DNA from 4 places in the Micromonospora sp. LOL_024 genome. Region 2 is predicted to be linked to each of the others. Evidence: riboswitches for the same ligand, from Rfam matches in the RefSeq annotation. Region 2 holds a riboswitch; each other region holds the start of a gene.

Region 1 (4,555 bases), on a different contig from region 2:
CCGACACGCCGGTCACATACCGGCAGCTATGGTGTGGCGATGCTGCTCTCCGACCGCGACCTGGTCTCCGAGATCAAGGCGGGCACCCTCACGCTCGATCCGTTCGAGCCCACGCTGGTGCAGCCCTCCAGCATCGACGTACGCCTGGACAAGCTGTTCCGGGTCTTCAACAACCACCTCTACACACACATCGACCCGGCCACCCGGCAGGACGACCTGACCTCCCCGATCGAGGTGCCCGACGGTCAGGCGTTCGTGCTGCACCCGGGCGAGTTCGTGCTCGCCTCCACCCTGGAGGTCATCTCGCTGGGCGACCAGCTCGCCGGCCGGCTCGAAGGCAAATCCAGCCTGGGACGACTCGGCCTGCTCACCCACTCCACCGCCGGCTTCATCGACCCCGGCTTCACCGGCCACGTCACCCTGGAGCTGTCCAACGTGGCCAACCTGCCGATCACCCTCTGGCCGGGCATGAAGATCGGTCAGCTCTGCATCTTCCGGCTCTCCTCGCCGGCCGAGCACCCGTACGGGTCGGCCGTCTACGGCTCGCGCTACCAGGGTCAGCGCGGCCCGACACCGAGCCGCGCCTGGCAGAGCTGGCGCACCTGGCCCACGGGCTGACGCCTCAGCGGCCAGGAGCCGAACCTCGGTGGCCAACCGGCTGACGTCTCAGCCCGGCCGGCCGAAGCTGTGCACCGGGCTGCTGTCCAGCTGCTTCATCTTCACCGGCTGGCCCGCGCGGGAGGCGTGCACCACCCAGCCACCGCCGACGTACAGCCCGACGTGGTGCAGGTCCCGGTAGTAGAAAACGAGGTCGCCGGGGCGCAGCGCCCTACGGCTGACCGACGCGGTGACCTGCCGCTGCCGCGCCGCGTTGTGCGGCAGCGCCACCCCGGCCCGCGCCCACGCGGCCAGGATCAGCCCGGAGCAGTCGTAGGCGTTCGGCCCCTCGGCGCCCCACGAATAGGGCTTGCCGATCTGGGCGCAGGCGAAGGTGACCGCCTCTCCGGCCGGCCCGCCCGGATAGCTGGCCGGACAGGGCGCCGGTCGCAGCTGGCCGCCGCCCCCCTTGCCGTACGCCCGCAGTCGCAGCCGTTGCAGCCGGTCGATCTCGGCTTCGATCCGCCGTCGCTTCTCCGCGAGGTCCGCCTCGCTGCGCGCCAACTCGGCGCTGGTGCCGGCCAGCCCGTCCCGGGTGGCGGCGAGTTCGTCGCGCAACTCACTCGCCTGTCGCACGTCCTGCTGCTGGTAGTGGGCGTAGCGGTCGAGCGCGCCGAGTTGCGCGACGACCTCGCTCGGCGACCGGCTGCCCAGGAGGGTGTTGACGAACCGTACCTGCTCGCCCCGGTACGCCCGGGCGGCCAACGCGCCGACCCGGTCCATCGCCTCGTCCACCTGTGCCTCCAGCGGTGCGATCCGGGCGGTGAGGGCCTCCGTCTTGCGCCGGTTCGCGGCCAGGTCCTGCCGGGTGGCGTTGTGCCGTTCGATGACGGGTTCGAGCCGGTTCCAGTCCTCGTCGATCTGGCGCTCGATGTCGGCGACCGTGGGGTCGGCCTGGGCCGCTGTCGCGCCACCGGTCACGATCACGGCGGCCACGGTCAGCGCGGCTAGTGCGGTGCTGCTGCGGTACCAGCGGAAACGCGGCACAGCGGCCAGTCGACCGGACATCTCCGGCCACTGGGACCTGCGCCGCGGGGCGTCGTGTGCCACCGGGCTGCGTTCTCCTTCTCGCCACACCGCCTACCGGGTTAGCTGACGGGTTCGGGCGGGAAGGGACGCCCTACCGCGGCGATCGCGGATTCACCCCGGGCACCTGGGTCCCCGGCTCGCTCGTTCAGAAACGACTCGACGGTGTCGGACCGTTACCGCCCTGGTTGGACGGAGCTGCAAGCGGGCCGACGATTGCCCAGCGTAGAGACGATCGACGTCGATACGCAACACATCCACACCGCTACTCCCTGTGCTTAGATCTGACATCGGGAAAGGCCCCCGGTGCTTGACCGGGGGCCTTTCCTCGTTCCTGCGTGACCGCTCAACGGCGTCGCTCGGGCCGATCAGCCGGGTCGGCGGAAGCCGGCCACCGGCATCGTCGTGATCGGGGAGACATTGACCGGCTTCCCGGCGCGCGGCGCGTGCACCATCTGGTTGTTGCCCAGGTAGAGCCCGACGTGACTCACGTCGCTGCGGAAGAAGACGAGGTCGCCGGGGCGGGCGTCGGACCGGGAGATGGCCTTGCCCTCGCTCCACTGGGAGCCGGTGAAGTGGGTGAGGTAGATGCCGGCAGCCTTGTACGCGTACTGGGTGAGGCCGGAGCAGTCGAACGAGTTCGGTCCGGTGGCACCCCAGACGTACGGCTTGCCGACCTGGTTGCACGCGGTCCTGATGGCAGTCCGTGCCGCGTCACTGACCACACCGTTGATGGTCGGGCAGTTGGTCGTCTTGACCGTGGTCACCGGCAGCGAGCGCTCGAGCTTCTTGATCTCGGCGTCGATCTGCTTCTTCTTCGCCGCCAGCTGCTTTTCCTTTTTCTCCTGGTCGGCGATCAGCCCGTCGAGATCGGCCTTCTGGTCGTCGTACTTCTTCCGGATCTTCATGACGCCCTCCAACTGCCGACGCTCCTGCGTCGCCAGCCGGTCAAGGAGCGCCATCTGCTCGCCGATCATGTCCGGATTCACGCTGAGCAGCACCGCACCGAGCTCCGAGGAGGGGCCGCTGACGTAGTAGCGGGAGGCGAGATCGGCCACCCGGTTCATCGCCAGCTCGGTCTCCAGTGCCAGCGGCTGGATCTTCTTCTGGAGGTCCTTCGACTTGGCTCGGTTGACCCTCAGCTGCGCCCGCACCTTGTTGTACTGCTCGATCGTGGGCTCCAACTGCTGCCACTGCTTGTCGATCTGCGCTTCGATCTCGTCGACCGACGGCTCGGCGTACGCGGGGGCGGCGAGCAGGCCAGCACCGAATGCTGCGGCGGCTGCGAGAACGACCAGGCGACGAGCGCCCCGACGGAAGCCGCTCGAACGGGCGCGTCCCGCCGTGTGGCGATGGAGGGGCATGGTTGCCACCGGTACCGACTCCTTTGCAACCGGCCACCGGGTGCCTCGCGAGCGGTAGGGGGCGAGACAGACGACCTACGGCGGCCGGTGCTTCACATTAGGGAAAGCGCCGTTGGGAATCAAGACGACCAACGGTTCATTCACCTTTGAGCTACGGCACGCACACAAAGGGTGTCGACCATTTCGTGACACTTATGCGGGTCAATACAAAACCAGGCGCGGTGGCGCCCGGTCTGGGTGCCGCCGCGCCTGTCGGGTACGCCGCCGGTCAGCCGGCGACCGGTGCCTGCACCCCGGTGCCCGGCGCCTGCTCTGGCCGGACCGAGCGGAGCAGCACACTGGCCACGTCTACTACCTCGACCTGCTCCCCGGCGCCCTTGCCGTTGACCCCGTCGTTGAGCATCGTCGAGCAGAACGGGCAGCCCACGGCGACCGTCTTCGCCCCGGTGGACATGGCCTCTTCCACCCGGTCGACGTTGACCCGCTTGCCGATCCGTTCCTCCATCCACATCCGGGCGCCGCCGGCGCCGCAGCAGAAGGAACGCTCGCTGTTGCGCGGCATCTCGACGAGATCACCCTCGATCGAGTCGCCTAGCACCTCGCGGGGTGCGGCGAAGACCCGGTTGTGCCGGCCCAGATAGCAGGGGTCGTGGTACGTCACGCCACCGTCGACCGGCTGCACCGGCGTGAGCTTGCCGGTGCTGACCAGGTGGGCCAGCAGTTGGGTGTGGTGCACGACCTCGAACTCGCCGCCCAGTTGGCCGTACTCGTTGCCCAGCGTGTTGAAACAGTGTGGGCAGGTAGCGACTATTTTTCTCTTGCTCTGCTCCCGACCCTCGAACGCCTCGTTGAGAGTCTCGACGTTCTGCTGGGCGAGCATCTGGAAGACGAACTCGTTGCCGATCCGCCGGGCCGGGTCACCCGAGCAGGTCTCCCCCTCACCGAGGATGGCGAACGAGACACCCGCCTCGTTCAGCAGCGTGGCGACCGCTCGGGTGGTCTTCTTGGCCCGGTCCTCGAAAGCGCCGGCACAGCCCACCCAGAAGAGGTACTCGAAGTCCTCGACCTCACCGACCCGGGGAACCTCGAAGTCGAGGCCCTTGGTCCAGTCCTCACGAGTGTTCTGCGGCGCGCCCCACGGGTTGCCCTTGTTCTCCAGGTTACGCAGCATCACACCGGCCTCGGCGGGGAAGTTCGACTCGATGAGCACCTGGTAGCGGCGCATGTCGACGATGTGGTCGACGTGCTCGATGTCCACCGGGCACTGCTCCACGCAGGCGCCACAGGTGGTGCACGACCAGAGCACGTCGGGGTCGATCACGCCGCCGGACTCGGCATCGCCGATCAACGGCTTCTCCGCCTCGGCGAGCGCCAGCACGTCGACGTGGGCGAGCTGCGCGGCGGTGGCCTTCTCCTCGCCGGATGCGTCCTTGCCGCCACCGGCCAGCAGGTAGGGCGCCTTGGCGTACGCGTGGTCACGCAGGCTGAGCACCAGCAGCTTGGGCGAG
Region 2 (4,555 bases):
CCGAGCAGCGCACCGTTGCCAGAACCGTCCGGCCGCCGGTCGACACCACGTCGCCACCGGCCTTCGCCGGATCGGGCCTCGCCGCGCCCGACGACCTTACCGCTCCCACGACGCCGATCGTGCTGGACGCCGGAGAGTGCGCCGATCTGACCGGCGTGCCCGCGACGCCGCCGCTGACTGCCGGGCGATCCGGGCTGAGGGTGCTCGGAAAGGCCGGTTCCGGCGTCGTGCCGGCCCCGGCGGCCGTCGTCGCCGGCACCCGGGCGGCGCGCGCACCTCCGCAAGCCTGATCCGACGACCGTTGCGTCCTGGTCCGGACGCCCGGACATCGCACCCGTCCTGAGCCTCTACCCGGCCCGCCGCCGCTCGCGCGGTCCGGGCCGGTGGCTCGACTTCCCTGTCGTGGCCGCGCCACGACGATCCGCTGCCGGACGGCCGCCGTCGCCGTTCCGATCTCCCGCGAGGTACGACATGGAGCAGACCGTCCTCTACCAGTTCCTGATCGAGGTGCCCCGGGCCGCCGCCATCTGGTCGGTCCTGCTCGTGCTCGCGCTGGGCGTGCTCGCGGCGCTGGTCGCGCGCCCCGAGCAGGCCGAGCTGACCGAGCCGACCGGGCTGGGCGTGCCGGCCGGGGAGCCCGCCGACGGGGCCGAGGACCGCGCCGCGACCGAGCCGGCCGATCTGCGCCGCTACGCCGGGGAGGTGGCGGTCGCGGCAGCCGGCGCCGCGCAGAACGTAGAGCGGCGGCGTGCGGCGTGGCGGACCGCCCAGACGGAGCTGGACCGTGCCTGGGCCGCGTACGACGAGGCGGAGTCCGAGGTCCGCCGGCTGGCCGGCACCGTCGGGCTGCCGACTCCGCGCACGTCGCACACGCCGGTCGAGTACGCGGCCCGGGAGCGTTGGCTGCACCGCGCCGCGATGGCTGCCCACTGGCGCGGCGATCTGACCGCCCGGCAGTTGACCGACGTGCTGGCGCGCCGGGCCGGCTGGGATCCCCGGCGCCACCCGGCCGAGCAGGAGGTGATCCTCGCCCGGGTGGTGTGTGACAGCCGCCTGGCCGCCTACCGGGTCGCCGCCGGGCGGGAGCGCGACCTGTGGCGGGCGGTGGAGTTCGCGACCGATTCGGCCCGCGCCCTCTCGGCCGAGGCGTACGCGGCCGTGGCGCGGCTCAGTCCGCACCGGGTGCCCGCCCTGCGCCGGGCCACCGTCGGTCGCCCGGCGGCGGTTCCCCGCTGGCGGCCCGCCCGGCTGGGCTGAAATTCCGTGAGCCGGGTCACACGGCCCCCGAATTCGGTCACTGCGCGTAGTCGGGCCGATTGTTGCAGCAATCTCCGCCGGCATTGTCCGGGCACCGTCCGGTTGTCCCCGAACGTGCCCGGAATTCCATCAGTGCCATTGAGCGACGCCAGTCCCCGGATACCCGGAAATCGTTTTGCTGGATCATGTTTGAGCAGCTCAGGACGGGTTGGCTTCGACGTGACCGGCCAGTAGTGTCAGCGCGTCCGGTGCGGTAACCGATCGCAACAGGCGACGCCGCACCGACCCGCTCAATCGTGATCTCACGAACCGGGGACCCACTGCACCACTGGGGTGAATCCGCGAATCCTCGCGGTAGGGCGACTTCCCGCCCGAATCCGTCAGCTAACCCGGTCGGCGGTGTCGGAAGGAGTTTCCACCTCGTGCAATCCGTTGTGATCCCCCTGTTGTTCCCCCGCCTCCACGGCACCACGGTGCCCGCGCTCGCCGGCCTGGTTGCCGCGAGCTGACCACCGGTCACCGTCGCCGCCCGGTTTCCCGGCGCACCCCTGGAACGGCCCAACCCGCTCACCGGGTGGTCGTCGGTACCTCCATGCCGACCTGACCGCCGGAGCCGGTATCCGTTCTCCCCTCAGCCTGTGGAGGTACCCGTGAAGCACACCCTCTCCCGCCAGCTCCGACGGCTGGCCAGGGAACGCCCGTACCAGATCGCCGCCGCGTCCGCCGCCGCGCTCGTGCTGGCGACCGGCACCGGTGCCGCGGTCGCCGGCACCGAGGAGGACCCGGCCGCCGCGCACACCACGACCGCCGTGGCCGAGCTGCGCGGCGACACCGTGGCGTCGCGCGACCAGAGTCGGGCCGCGGCCACCCCGTCGGGCGTCGCGCCGAACAGTGCCGCACCGAGCAGTGCCGCGCCGGCCACCACCACCGCCTCCCCCTCGCCGAAGCCCACCTCGGCGGCCCCTGACCCCGATGTGACAAGCAAGAAGGCGGCGCCGAAGCCACCGGAGTCGAAGACCCTCAAGTACGCCCACCAGGCCCAGATCAACGGCTACTACTGCGGCCCCGCCGCGGTACGCAACGCGCTCAGCGCCGCCGGTGTCGAGCGCGGCCAGGACGCCCTGGCCGCCCAGCTCGGCACCACGTACGCCGGCACCAACTCGGCCGAGGACACCACCCGGGTGTTGAACGCCGTCGTCGAGGGCAGCCCGTACCAGACCACGATGATCCGTGGCGGCGCGGCCACCCCGGCCCAGATGGACCAGCTCCAGGCGGACGTGGTCGCCGCCGTCACCGAAGGGCGGGGCGTCGTGGTGAACGTGGCCGGCAGCGTCACCGACACCGACGGCCGCTGGCACTCCTTCCCTGGCGGCCACTACGTCGCCGTGGTCGGCTACAAGGACGGCGGCCGGCTGGTGCGAATCGCCGACTCGGCCGACGCCTCGTACCCGTCGTACTGGGTGAGCACCATCGATCTCGCCAACTGGGCCGCCACCCGCGGCTACTCGGCCTGATCCGCAGTTAGCAAACGCGGAAGCCCTCGGCCGGACGGCCGAGGGCTTCCGCGTCGGGTACGTCAGGCGCGCGGGTCGTGCTGCTTCGCCAGGCCGACGAAGCTCGCCCAGGCGGCGGGGGCGAAGGCCAGCGTGCCGCCGTCGCGGTCCTTGGTGTCGCGCACCAGCACGACGCCGGTCAGGTTGTCGGCGACCTCCACGCAGTCGTTGCCGCTGGAGCCGCTGCAGGTGGACTTGCGCCAGGTCGCGCCGTTCAGATCCATGGCTTCACAACATCCTTCATGCGCTCGATCGACTGGCGGCCGGACAGTGCCTCGTTGCGCACCGTCTCCCACTTCGACAGCAGGACACTCAGGTCGTCGTCCTTGTCGACCAGGACGCCGCCGAGTTGGGTGTCCAGATTACCCACCCAGCCGCCGTCCGCGCCCCTCGCCAGGATGAAGGGGCCGGTCAGTCCATCGTGCATGGCGACGCCGGTGGGCACCAGGTGCACGCTGATGTTGGGCCGGGAGGCCAGCGCCATGAGGTGGTGCACCTGCTCGACCAGCACGTCCTTCAGGTCCTCGTCGACCCGCCGCAGCACCACCTCGTCGATCACCGCGAGGAGCTGGGGCGGGTCCTCCTGCTCCAGCACCGCCTGGCGGGCAATCCGGTTGGCCAGCCGACGCTCCACCCCCGCCTCGGTCAGCGCGGCGTCGGTCCGGATCACCGCGCGGGCGTAGCGCTCGGTCTGGAGCAGCCCCGGCACCATCGTCGGCTGGTAGCAGCGGAGCTGCCGGGCGTTGCGTTCGGCCTCCAGGTAGGGCAGGAACCACGCGGGCTGGCGCAGCACCTCGGCCGTGCGCAGCAACTCCTCGAACATGCCCCCGGTCTCCAGGACCTCGTCTGCCCGCTTCGCGTACGGCCGGTCGAGGGCTCGGGTGCCTACCTCCACAGCGGACACCAGCGACGCCGAATAGTTCGCACGCCGGCCGAACTCCTCCTGGTTCATGCCCGCTGCGGTGCGCAGCCGGCGAAGCTGCGCGCGGATCAACTCGTGCAGGTCGGAATGCTGATCGCGTTCCATGTCCCCTCCACCGGGCTTGTCAAGACCGCCAAGGTGCCACCAGGGACCGGACCGGGGGCACCAAGACCGCCCTGGCCAGCGTCGGTGCCTTCCGACAGTAGTGCCGTCCTCACCAGACTGTCACGCAGCGGTGCCGCTCCCATCCAGACAGGGACGGGGTGGTTCTGCTCCGGGGCTGCCCGTGCACCTCCCCTGTGCGGGGGCGGCCCCCTCCGAACGCTGACTGGAGGCCGATGTGCGTACCCCCTGCTCCCTGGTGTCGGTGCCCGCCGAACGGCGACCGGAGGTGATCACCACCCGGCTGTCGGCGCCGGGCCGTGGTCCTCGCCCGCAGCGCCCGCACGCCGTCGGCACCGACGTCCCGCACACCCCGCTGCGACCGATGTGGTGCTGCCGGGCCGACGGGCAGCCCTGGCCCTGCGGGGAGGCCCGGCTGTTGCTGCGGGTCGAGTACGACGGGAACCTGCCCGGGCTGTCGATCTACCTCGTCGGCCTGATGTACGAGGCCATCCGGGACCTCTACCAGCTCAACCCGGCTGACGGGCCGACGCCGGCCGCCCTGTTCGACCGGTTTCTCGCCTGGGCGGCACCCCGCCGCCACCCATGATCACGCCGGGATCGAGCGGCCCTGCTCGGCCCGTGCGACCACTCGTTCCAGGATCGAGCCGGAGCCACCCACGCCGGGGCGGTGGTTGTTACGGTCGACGCCCCGATCGGC
Region 3 (4,555 bases), on a different contig from region 2:
ACCGCGATGAGCGCGATGAAGCCGGGCGAGCCGCCGACACCGAAGGCCGGCACCCCGTCGAGTTCCGGGAGCGGATGCTCGCGGACCACCACCTGACCGTCCTGTTCCACGGCGCTCATCGCGGCGCTGGTGCCGCTGGCCTCCTCCAGCGGCGCGGCCACCACCACATCCAGACCTCGCTGCACCGCGGCCCGGGCCAGTGCCTGGATGCCGGGAGCGGCGATCCCGTCGTCATTGGTGATCAAGACCCGAAGCCTCATCGGCCGCCCGCCCGTTGGGCCAACTCGTCGGGGGTGGTGCGTTCCTGGGGGCGGTTGCCCGCAGGCTCCAGCCGAACCCGGTCGACCAGGCCGGTGATCGAGTCGAGCCGCCCGGTTCCCAGACCGTGCCGGGTCACGTTCAGTGCGCCGGCCGCCGCGCCGGTGCGGACCGCCGTGCGGACGTCGTGGCCCCGGGCCACCGTGGCGGCCACCCCCGCGGTCATCGAATCGCCCGCCCCACGCGGATCAGCCGCCTCCAACCGGGGCATCCGCACCTCGAAGACCTCGCCGTCGACGAGCGCCAACGCCGGCTGGTCGGCCCGGCTGACCACCACGTTCTCGGCACCTTCGGCATGCAGGTCGTACATCGCCCGGGTGAGTTGCTCCTGGTCGGCGCCGGCCGCCCGCCCGTCGGCGATCAGTTCCTCGTGGCTCACTTTGAGGAAGAAGACGCCGCTGTCCAGTACCGCCGTCAGATGCTCGCCGCAGAGATCCACCACCACCCGAGCGCCGTTGGCCCCGAGGTCGGCGGCGAAGCGCCGGTAGAGGTCGGCGGGGACCAGTGACGGATCGTTCGGCCCGCTGAGCAGGCTGACCGGCGCCCGCAACCCCTCGCCGAGCGTCAGGTTGTACAACTCGTCCATCTCGTGTCGGCTCAGCGGCTGGCCGGTCACCTCGACGATCTCCCGGCGGGTACCGTCGCGGCGGTCGTGCACGTACCCGCCGCTGCCGCCGGAGTCCCGGGCCACCACCTTGAGGTTGACTCCCTCGCTGACCAGCAACGGTCTCAGTACCTGCCCGACCTCGCCGCCGAGCGCCGTGCAGAGCACCACGTCGACGCCGAGCGACAGCACCATCCGGGCCTGCCAAACCCCCTGGCCGCCGGGGTGCAGGTGCAGTTCCGGCGTGTCGTTCGGCTGGTCGATGGTGACGGTCAGCAGCGGGGTCGGTGCGAAGACCATGACATGTCCGCTCATGCAGTTCCTCCCGCTGGCGGCGATATGTCTGCCTCTTGGTCCGACGGTAACCAAGAAGACGCGACGACGCGCGTCGAGGAGTCGATGCCCCACCGGCGAACGGTGGAAACACCGCACCGGGTGGACCGCGCATGGCGGCCCATCCGGTGCGGGGGAGGTCAGTACACCGACAGGTGCACGTGGTTGGTGTGGTCGCTGGACGGGTCGCCCCGGGCGCCGCTGTACGACTTCCATCCACTGCTGGGCAGCCAGATCTGCCGGTACCAGATCACATAGAGCACGGCGAGCCGGTCGGCGTTCTTGACGAAGTACGCGGCCAGGTTGTTGCCGTAGGTGCGGTCGCCGCCGGTGGCGTCTCCGCCGAAGCCGCCCTTCTGGGCGGCGAAGTCGCAGGCTCGGCCCTTCGGGTGCTCACCGGAACCGCCGGGGCGGTAGCAGGAGACGTACCGGGTGTAGCCGGCCGCCTTGGCCTGTTTCAACGCGTGCAGGGTGCGCGGGGTGATGCAGCCGTTGGCCGGGGTGGGGTCGTTGACGCTGCACGACTCCGAGGGCCACGAGCCGTCCGAGTTGCGGGGGGCCGCCTTGGCCGTTGGGCTGGACCCGCTGCTCCGCGGTGCCGTGCGGCTCGCCCGCTCGGCGGCCTCGGCCCGTTCCGCCGCCTTGTCCCGTTCGACGGACACGGTCAAGGCCCGCTCGGCCTGGTCCTTGCGCTTGGCCATCACGGCCACCTGCTTGCGCTGCTCCTGAACCTCGATGTCCAGGGCCTGCTTGGTCGCGCTGACCTTGTCGCGGGTGTCCTGGAGCTCGCGCACCGCGCGGTCCTCGTTGGCGGCCACCGCGTCCAGCGCCGCTGCCCGGTCCATGAAGCCAGCCGGGGAGCCGCTGCTGAGCAGCGCGGACGCGGCGCCAAGGCGCCCGCTGCGGTATGCCTGGGCGGCGATTTCCGCGACCTTGGTGTTGCGCTCGGCGAGCTGGCTCTCGGTCGTCGCGAGCTGCTCGGCGAGCTGCTTCTGGCGCTTGACCGAGTTGTCGAGCGCCGTCCTGGCGTCCAGGTAGCCCTTGCTGGCGGCCTCCAGTTGGTCACGGAGTGCCGGGGTGCCACCTTCGTCGTCAACGGGCGCTGCCGCGCGCAGCCCCTGCGGTGCCGCCGAGGCGGGCGCGAACGGGGCGAGCGCGGCGCCCAGGGTGAGGGCGAGTACAGCGGCGATCAGGGCTGCCGGTCTCGCTGTTGCCACTGCTGGCATGCACATGTCCTTCCGTCAGCCGCCGACCGGGTTAGCTGACGGGTTCGGGACGGAAGATCCCTACCGCTGACGCGGATGCACCCCAGGAACATGGTTCCCCGGTCCGCCCTGGCGGGCGATTAGGCGGCGGCCGCCGCCGGCACCGTCGGGTGCCGCCTGGCGGAGGCCGGGTCCGAGCCTACCGGTGCTCCTGCGACCGGTGCAGCTGGTGTTACTACTGGTGTTCACTTGCTGACTAGTAAACCAGGCTAAAAGCGACAATTTTGTCAGTTCGCCGAAGGTGGTGTCATTACCACTCGACTGCCCCGCAGTCGCCCGGGTTCGCCCGCGGCTCGACCTGGAGGGTGGCGTGCTCGATGTGGAACTCCTCGCGCAGCGCCGACCCGGCGGCGGTGAGCACGACGCCGACATCGGCGCCGGGGGCGACGGCCAGGTGGGCGGAGGCCACCTCCATGCCGGAGGTGAGCGTCCAGACGTGCAGGTCGTGGACGCCGGCCACGCCGGGAACCGCGGCCAGCCGGTCGTGTACCGCGGTGACCTGGAGGTGCTCCGGGGCGGCCTGCACGAGGATGCGTACCGCCGCCCGACCCAGCCGCCACGTCCGAGGCAGGATGAACGTGCCGATCGCGACCGCCACCAGCGGATCGGCCCACCACCAGTCGGTCAACGCGATCAGCAGGGCCGCCCCGATCACGCCCAGTGAGCCGAGCAGGTCCGCAAGCACCTCCAGGTACGCGCCGCGCAGGTTGATGCTCTCCCGGGCACCGGGTCTCAGCAGAGCGAAGGCGACCACGTTGGCGAGCAGCCCGAGCGTCGCCACCACAAGCATCGGCCCGGCGGGCACCTCGGGCGGGTCGCCGAACCGGCGTACCGCCTCGACCAGCACATAGACCGCGACGCCGGAGAGCAGTGCGGCGTTCGCCAGCGCGGCGAGAACCTCCAGCCGATAGAGCCCGAAGGTGCGCTGTGGGTCGGCGTCGGCCCGTCGGGTGGCGGCCATGGCGGCGAGCGCCATGCCAATGCCCAGCACGTCGGTGAACATGTGCCCGGCGTCGGAGAGCAGAGCCAGCGAGCCGGTCCGCAGGGCGGTGACCGCCTCGACCGCCATCAGGGTGCTGAGCAGGGCGAATGACGCCCACAGCCGGCCAGAGTGGCGATGCGCGGCGTTCGACACCGCGGCATGGTGGTGGTCATGACCCGCGCCCACCCAGACACCTTCCGCCGTGCGCCCGCCCGAGGTCATTTCTATGCCGACATTGCCATGTATTCAATCATCGGTCGATCCGTCCCGGCGCCGCCTCAGCCGGTCGGGTCGACCGTCGTCAGCCGCTGGGTGGCCCGGGAGAGCGCCACGTAGAGATTCCGCACGCCGGCACCCGGCTCAGCACGGATCTTGCTCGGCGCGACCAGCACCACGCCGTCGTACTCCATGCCCTTTGCCTCCAGGCTCGTCACGACCTGGAGTCGCCGCCCGCCCAGAGCGCCGAGCCAGGCCGCGACGTCGTGCCGCAGCGGCACCGGAGTGATCACCCCGACGGTTCCCTCGACCTCCCCGAGCAGGTAGTCCGCGGCAGCCACGACGTGGGTCTCCAACTCCTGCGCCGGCACCACGAGCTGGATCGGGTCGACACCGGTGGAGCGGACCGCGGTGGGCAACGTGAGCTCGGGGTACGCCCGACGGATCTCGGCCGCCGCCACCGCGAAGATCTCCGCCGAGTTGCGGTAGTTGGTGGTCAGCGTGAAGCGGTGCCGCTGGCGGCGACCCAGCGCCTGTTCGCGGGCCCGCGCCAGCTCCTGCGGGTCGCCCGTCCAGGCGGTCTGCGCCGGGTCACCCACCACCGTCCAGGACGCCAGCCGCCCGCGCCGGCCGATCATCCGCCACTGCATCGGCGAGACGTCCTGTGCCTCGTCGACCACCACGTGCGCGTAGTCGCGATAGTCCTCGGGGCGCTCCCTGGCCGCCTCCCTGGCCGCCCGCTGCCGGTCCCCGAGGGTGCTCAACTCCCGGACCCCCCCGGCCAGCTGGAACGGATCCCGCTTAACCCGTGCGGGACGCATCGGCTTGCCGAGCAGT
Region 4 (4,555 bases), on a different contig from region 2:
GAGAGGCGAGGTGAAGCCGGATGAGTCGACCCGGATCGCTCGGTCCGCAACCAGGGCCCGATCGTGAACTCCTGACCACGGATGTTCCCGGCGCTCCGCAACGGGCGCTCGCCGAACTGATCGCCGGCAACCAGCGGTTCGTCACCGACGCGCTCCGGCACCCCAACCAGAACGCTGGGCGTCGCGCCGCCGTCGCGGGCGAACAGCACCCCTTCGCGGTGATCGTCGGCTGCTCCGACTCCCGGCTCGCTGCGGAGATCATCTTTGATCGCGGGCTTGGTGACCTCTTCGTGGTCCGTACCGCCGGCCACACCGCCGGTCCGGAGGTGCTCGGCAGCGTCGAGTACGCGGTGACCGTGCTGCGTACGCCGCTCGTGGTGGTGCTCGGGCACGACTCGTGCGGTGCCGTGCAGGCGGCGCGCGAGGCGGTGGCCACCGGCACCTCGCCGCCGGGTCACCTGCGGGCCGTCGTCGACGCCGTGGTGCCCAGCCTGCGCCGGGCGCAGCAGGCGGCGGTGACGGACCTGGACGCCATCGTCGAGATCCACATCGCGCAGACCATCGAGGTGATGCTGGAGTCCTCCACGGCACTCGCCGCCGAGGTGGCCTCCGGGCGGTGCGCGGTGGTGGGCATGTCGTACAGGCTGGCCGCCGGTGAGGTCCGCGCGGTGGCCGCCGAGCCCGCCGACCTGGCCGAAGTGGTGGCCGCCGCCTGAGCCGACGAATGGAGGGCCGTCCCGCCCAATGACCGGACGGCCCTCCATTCGTCGCGGAGCGCTCAGAGCAGCGACACGTGTACGTGGTCGGTGTGGTTCGACGGGCCGCTGTAGGAACTCCACCCCGTCGCCGGGAACCAGATCTGCCGGTTCCAGATCACGTAGTAGACACCCAACCGGTCGGCATTACGGACCAGGAAGGCCGCCAGGTTGTTGCCGTAGATCCGGGTGTCGTTGTTGTACCACGGCCTGAAGCCGCTGTTCTGCAGCGACCAGTCACAGGCCCGGCCCTTGGGGTGCTCGAACTTGTCGCCCGGCCGGAAGCAGCCAACGAACCGGTTGAAACCGGCCCGCTTGACCTCCTTGTACATGTGCAGCGTCCGGGGCGTGACGCAACCCGACGTGGTCGGGTCGTTCTGGCTGCACGACTCGGACTTCCAGCCGCCGTCCGACGCCCGGTTCGGCCCCACCCGCGCCACCGGGGAGGTGGCGTCGACCAGGCCGCCGGTGAGGCCCACGCCGCCGACCAGGCGGAGCGACTTCTCCGCCTCGGTCTTCTTGCGGGCCATGTCGTTGGTCAGCTTCTGCTGCTCGCGAACCTCGGTGTCGAGCGCGATCTTGGCCTGCTCGGCGCGGACCTTGATCGCGTTGACCTCGCTGAGCTTCTTGTCGTTGACCAGGTTCAGCTCGTCGAGTGCGGAGGCGCGGCCGATGAACGAGTCGGGGGCGGTGCTCTGTAGCAGCATGGCGATCGCGCCGACCCGGCCCGTGCGGTACGACTGGGTGGCGATCTGGGCGACCTGCGGGGAGAGGGTGTCCAGGTCCGCCTGGGCGCGGCGAACCTCGACCGCGAACTGCAGCTGCCGCTTCTTGGACTTCTCCAACTTGGACTTGGCCTTGGAGTAGTCCCGGTTGGTCGCCTCAATCAGATCGTTGAGCATCGGCGGGTCGTCGTCGTGCTCCGCCGGCTTGGGGTCGTCCGGCGCGGCCACCGCCGGCACCGGGCCGGCGAACACGGCGAACACGGCGAACACGGCCACCACGGGTGTCAACCAGCGGCGTAGGGGTGCCGTCACTGTTTTCCCTTCCATCGACCGCCGACCGGGTTAGCTGACGGGTTCGGGACGGAAGTGGCCCCTACCGCTCTCGCGGATTCACCCCACGTGCCTGGGTCCCCGGCTCGCCTCGCGGCGATTGGGCGGTGGCACCGCAGGCGCCGCTGCGCGCCTTCGGCGGTGACCGGCAGTGAGGTTACCCGAGAGTCCATCTGGGCTTCTACGCCTCGAACCCGGCTAGATGCGTTATTTCGTAATCGCTTTGGGTGACCAGCGACACGGAACTGAGCCGTATCGGCGGGAGCAGTCACGTAGAGGAGTGTCACCATGTGGTGTCCGTGCTCCTGTCCGGGTCGGGCCACCCCGAGCGGGTGGCGGGGGACGTGTTGCGGGTGGGTGGGGTGCTGAGCGCCTGGAGCGCCTCAGCCCGGTCCGTCGCCGGCCGGAGGACTGTGGGGGAGGGGCCGCCGGTGGCCGCGCCGGCCCGACTGAGGTCGGCGGCGCCGGGGCGACCGGCGGTGGTCACCACCGTGGCCAGCGCGGTGGTCAGCGGTACCGCGGCGATCAGCCCAAGAGTGGCGACCACGCTGCGGACGATCTCGGTGGTGAGGAACTCGGTGGTCAGGATCTGGCCCAGTGCGCGGGAGTCCGCGGTGAGCAGGAGCAGCAGCGGCAGCGAGGCGCCGGCGTACGCCAGCACGATGGTGTTGACCACCGAGGCGATGTGCGCTCGTCCGACCCGGGTCGCTGAGCGGTACAGCTCACGGCGGGAGGCGTCGGGGTTGGCCTGGTGCAGCTCGGTGACCGTGGCGGCCTGGGTGACCGTGACGTCGTCGAGCACCCCCAGCGACCCGATGATGATGCCGGCCAGCAGCAGGCCGTGCAGATCGACGTCGGCGCGGAACATGGACAGCGTGGTGGCGTCCTCGCTGCCGAATCCGGTCAGCTGGGTGGCTCCGGTGGCTGCCAACCCGAGCAATCCGGTGATGACCAGACTGCCGAGCGTGCCGAGTACGGCCACCGAGGTCTGCGCGGACACGCCGTGCGTCAGGTAGAGCACCACGAACATGATCAGTGACGCGCCGACGATGGCGACGACCAGCGGCGGCTGGCCGGCGCTGATGCCCGGCAGCACGAAGGTCAGCAGGATGGCGAAGCTTGCCGCCAGACCGCCCAGGGCTGCCAGACCTCGCCACCGCCCGAAGGCGACGATGGCCGCGGCGAAGAGCACCGCCAGCCAGATCAACGGCTTGCCGCGTTGGTGCTCGGCGATGTTGTAGGCGCTGATCGACGGATCCTCCGGGTCGATCAGCGAAACCAGGATGATCTCGTCGTCGACCCCTACCCGGGGCGCCCCGGGGCCGGCCGGAATGGGCGTCTGTACCTCCTGGCCGGCGTCCGGGCCGCTGTCCACCCGGACAGTGACCGTGCCGCACGGCCCTGCCGACGCCGTCGGGCTTCCTTCGGGGGCGGGGGTGGGCGGGCAGGGTTCGGTCACCACCCGGGTGACCGTGCCGTGGTACCGGGGCGTGTCGTCGGCCGAGTCGGGGCGTGGCGCGTCCCGGGGCCAGAGCACGATGGCGGCGACCAGGGTGGCGAGGAAGAGGGGGACCACCGTCACGACGAGGATCCGCCGCACCCTCGGCGGGGTGGGCGGAGCGGAACGGGTGTGATCGGCGCCCATTCAATGTCTCCCAACAATTCCAGAGCTGAGTACGTGCCGTAGGGCGCGAGGGTTCAGTGCGGACGGCCAGCGGGGGCGCCGCGCGGCGCGATCGTCCTGAGCGTGGCGCGGACGCTGCGTACCGTGAGCGGTGGGCCGGCTCCGGCTGGCCACCCCGGATCGGTGGGCGTGCGCTCGGCGGCGGACACGGGCCGCGAAGGCGCGCGGATTTCGGCTGGCCATCGTATGCGAATGGTAGCCAAGCCCGAGATCGGAACGTCGGCTCGCGTGGGTTCGTCGGCGGTTCGCGGCTCCCGCGGCGAGAGCTCGGTCAGCCTCGCTTCAACAGCCGGCCCACGGCGGCCATCATCTCGGTGGCCATCTCGTCGGCTCGACCCTCCGCGGCACCTTCGTGCAGGCAGTGTCGGGCGTGTCCGTCGAGCAGGCCGAGGGCGACCTTGTCCAGGGCGGCCTGGACAGCGGAGATCTGGGTGAGCACGTCAATGCAGTAGCGATTCTCGTCGACCATCTTCTCGACGCCACGCACCTGGCCCTCGACGCGCCGCAGCCGGGCGAGCAACTGGTCCTTGCTGGCGGTGTAGCCACGGATCGGCGCGGGTGTGGTCATGGCGACAAGGATAACCTACCCCTGGGGGGTATGGTACGGTGCTCTCGCGGATACCCCTGCCGGGTATCCGCGACCACATTGCGCCACCCGTCGTCGGCGGGTGCGGAAGGAGATTCGGATGGTCACCGCCACGTACCAGGTGCAGGGCATGACCTGCGGGCACTGCGTCAGCGCGGTCAGCGCGGAGATCGGCGCGATCCCCGGCGTGCGGGACGTCGAAGTCGAGCTGACCGCCGGCCGGGTCACCGTCGCCAGCGACGAGCCGCTGAGCGACGACGCGGTGCGCGCGGCCGTCGACGAGGCCGGATACGAGCTGGCCGGCGCCTGAGGCGGCCGACGGGCGAAATCGAGGTGTCACGATGAACACGGCGATCAAGCTGAGTGGCTTCGCGTTCGGCCTCGCGGCGGTGTTCGGCGCGGCGTACGGCGCGGGCCAGGCGACCGGGCCGATCGCCCCGGTCGTCACCGGCCACGACGCGGACGCCACCGGCGA

What was found. Region 2 has a riboswitch for cyclic di-AMP ahead of ACFHWY_RS20655 (C39 family peptidase). Riboswitches for the same ligand answer to the same signal wherever they lie in the genome.
Region 1: it holds a riboswitch for cyclic di-AMP, as region 2 does, so the genes downstream of both, ACFHWY_RS26655 (NlpC/P60 family protein) here and ACFHWY_RS20655 (C39 family peptidase) in region 2, are expected to answer to the same signal.
Region 3: it holds a riboswitch for cyclic di-AMP, as region 2 does, so the genes downstream of both, ACFHWY_RS09675 (coiled-coil domain-containing protein) here and ACFHWY_RS20655 (C39 family peptidase) in region 2, are expected to answer to the same signal.
Region 4: it holds a riboswitch for cyclic di-AMP, as region 2 does, so the genes downstream of both, ACFHWY_RS23115 (coiled-coil domain-containing protein) here and ACFHWY_RS20655 (C39 family peptidase) in region 2, are expected to answer to the same signal.

The regions. Positions count from the first base shown of each region.
Region 1 covers NZ_JBHMIS010000055.1:6,881-11,435, reverse strand. The annotation lists gene dcd (dCTP deaminase) at 40-618, shown strand; gene ACFHWY_RS26655 (NlpC/P60 family protein) at 667-1,707, opposite strand; cyclic di-AMP (ydaO/yuaA leader) riboswitch at 1,720-1,858, opposite strand; gene ACFHWY_RS26650 (NlpC/P60 family protein) at 2,052-3,056, opposite strand; gene ACFHWY_RS26645 ((Fe-S)-binding protein) at 3,316-4,555, opposite strand, start outside.
Region 2 covers NZ_JBHMIS010000022.1:67,667-72,221, forward strand. The annotation lists gene ACFHWY_RS20645 (hypothetical protein) at 1-290, shown strand, start outside; gene ACFHWY_RS20650 (hypothetical protein) at 472-1,257, shown strand; cyclic di-AMP (ydaO/yuaA leader) riboswitch at 1,535-1,671, shown strand; gene ACFHWY_RS20655 (C39 family peptidase) at 1,896-2,771, shown strand; gene ACFHWY_RS20660 (DUF397 domain-containing protein) at 2,834-3,034, opposite strand; gene ACFHWY_RS20665 (helix-turn-helix domain-containing protein) at 3,025-3,837, opposite strand; gene ACFHWY_RS20670 (hypothetical protein) at 4,124-4,444, shown strand.
Region 3 covers NZ_JBHMIS010000006.1:36,138-40,692, forward strand. The annotation lists gene surE (5'/3'-nucleotidase SurE) at 1-260, opposite strand, end outside; gene ACFHWY_RS09670 (1-phosphofructokinase family hexose kinase) at 257-1,237, opposite strand; gene ACFHWY_RS09675 (coiled-coil domain-containing protein) at 1,396-2,481, opposite strand; cyclic di-AMP (ydaO/yuaA leader) riboswitch at 2,486-2,617, opposite strand; gene ACFHWY_RS09680 (cation diffusion facilitator family transporter) at 2,771-3,688, opposite strand; gene ACFHWY_RS09685 (HelD family protein) at 3,781-4,555, opposite strand, start outside.
Region 4 covers NZ_JBHMIS010000030.1:29,788-34,342, reverse strand. The annotation lists gene ACFHWY_RS23120 (carbonic anhydrase) at 21-716, shown strand; gene ACFHWY_RS23115 (coiled-coil domain-containing protein) at 779-1,792, opposite strand; cyclic di-AMP (ydaO/yuaA leader) riboswitch at 1,796-1,927, opposite strand; gene ACFHWY_RS23110 (YibE/F family protein) at 2,094-3,455, opposite strand; gene ACFHWY_RS23105 (metal-sensitive transcriptional regulator) at 3,766-4,062, opposite strand; gene ACFHWY_RS23100 (heavy-metal-associated domain-containing protein) at 4,181-4,390, shown strand; gene ACFHWY_RS23095 (hypothetical protein) at 4,422-4,555, shown strand, end outside.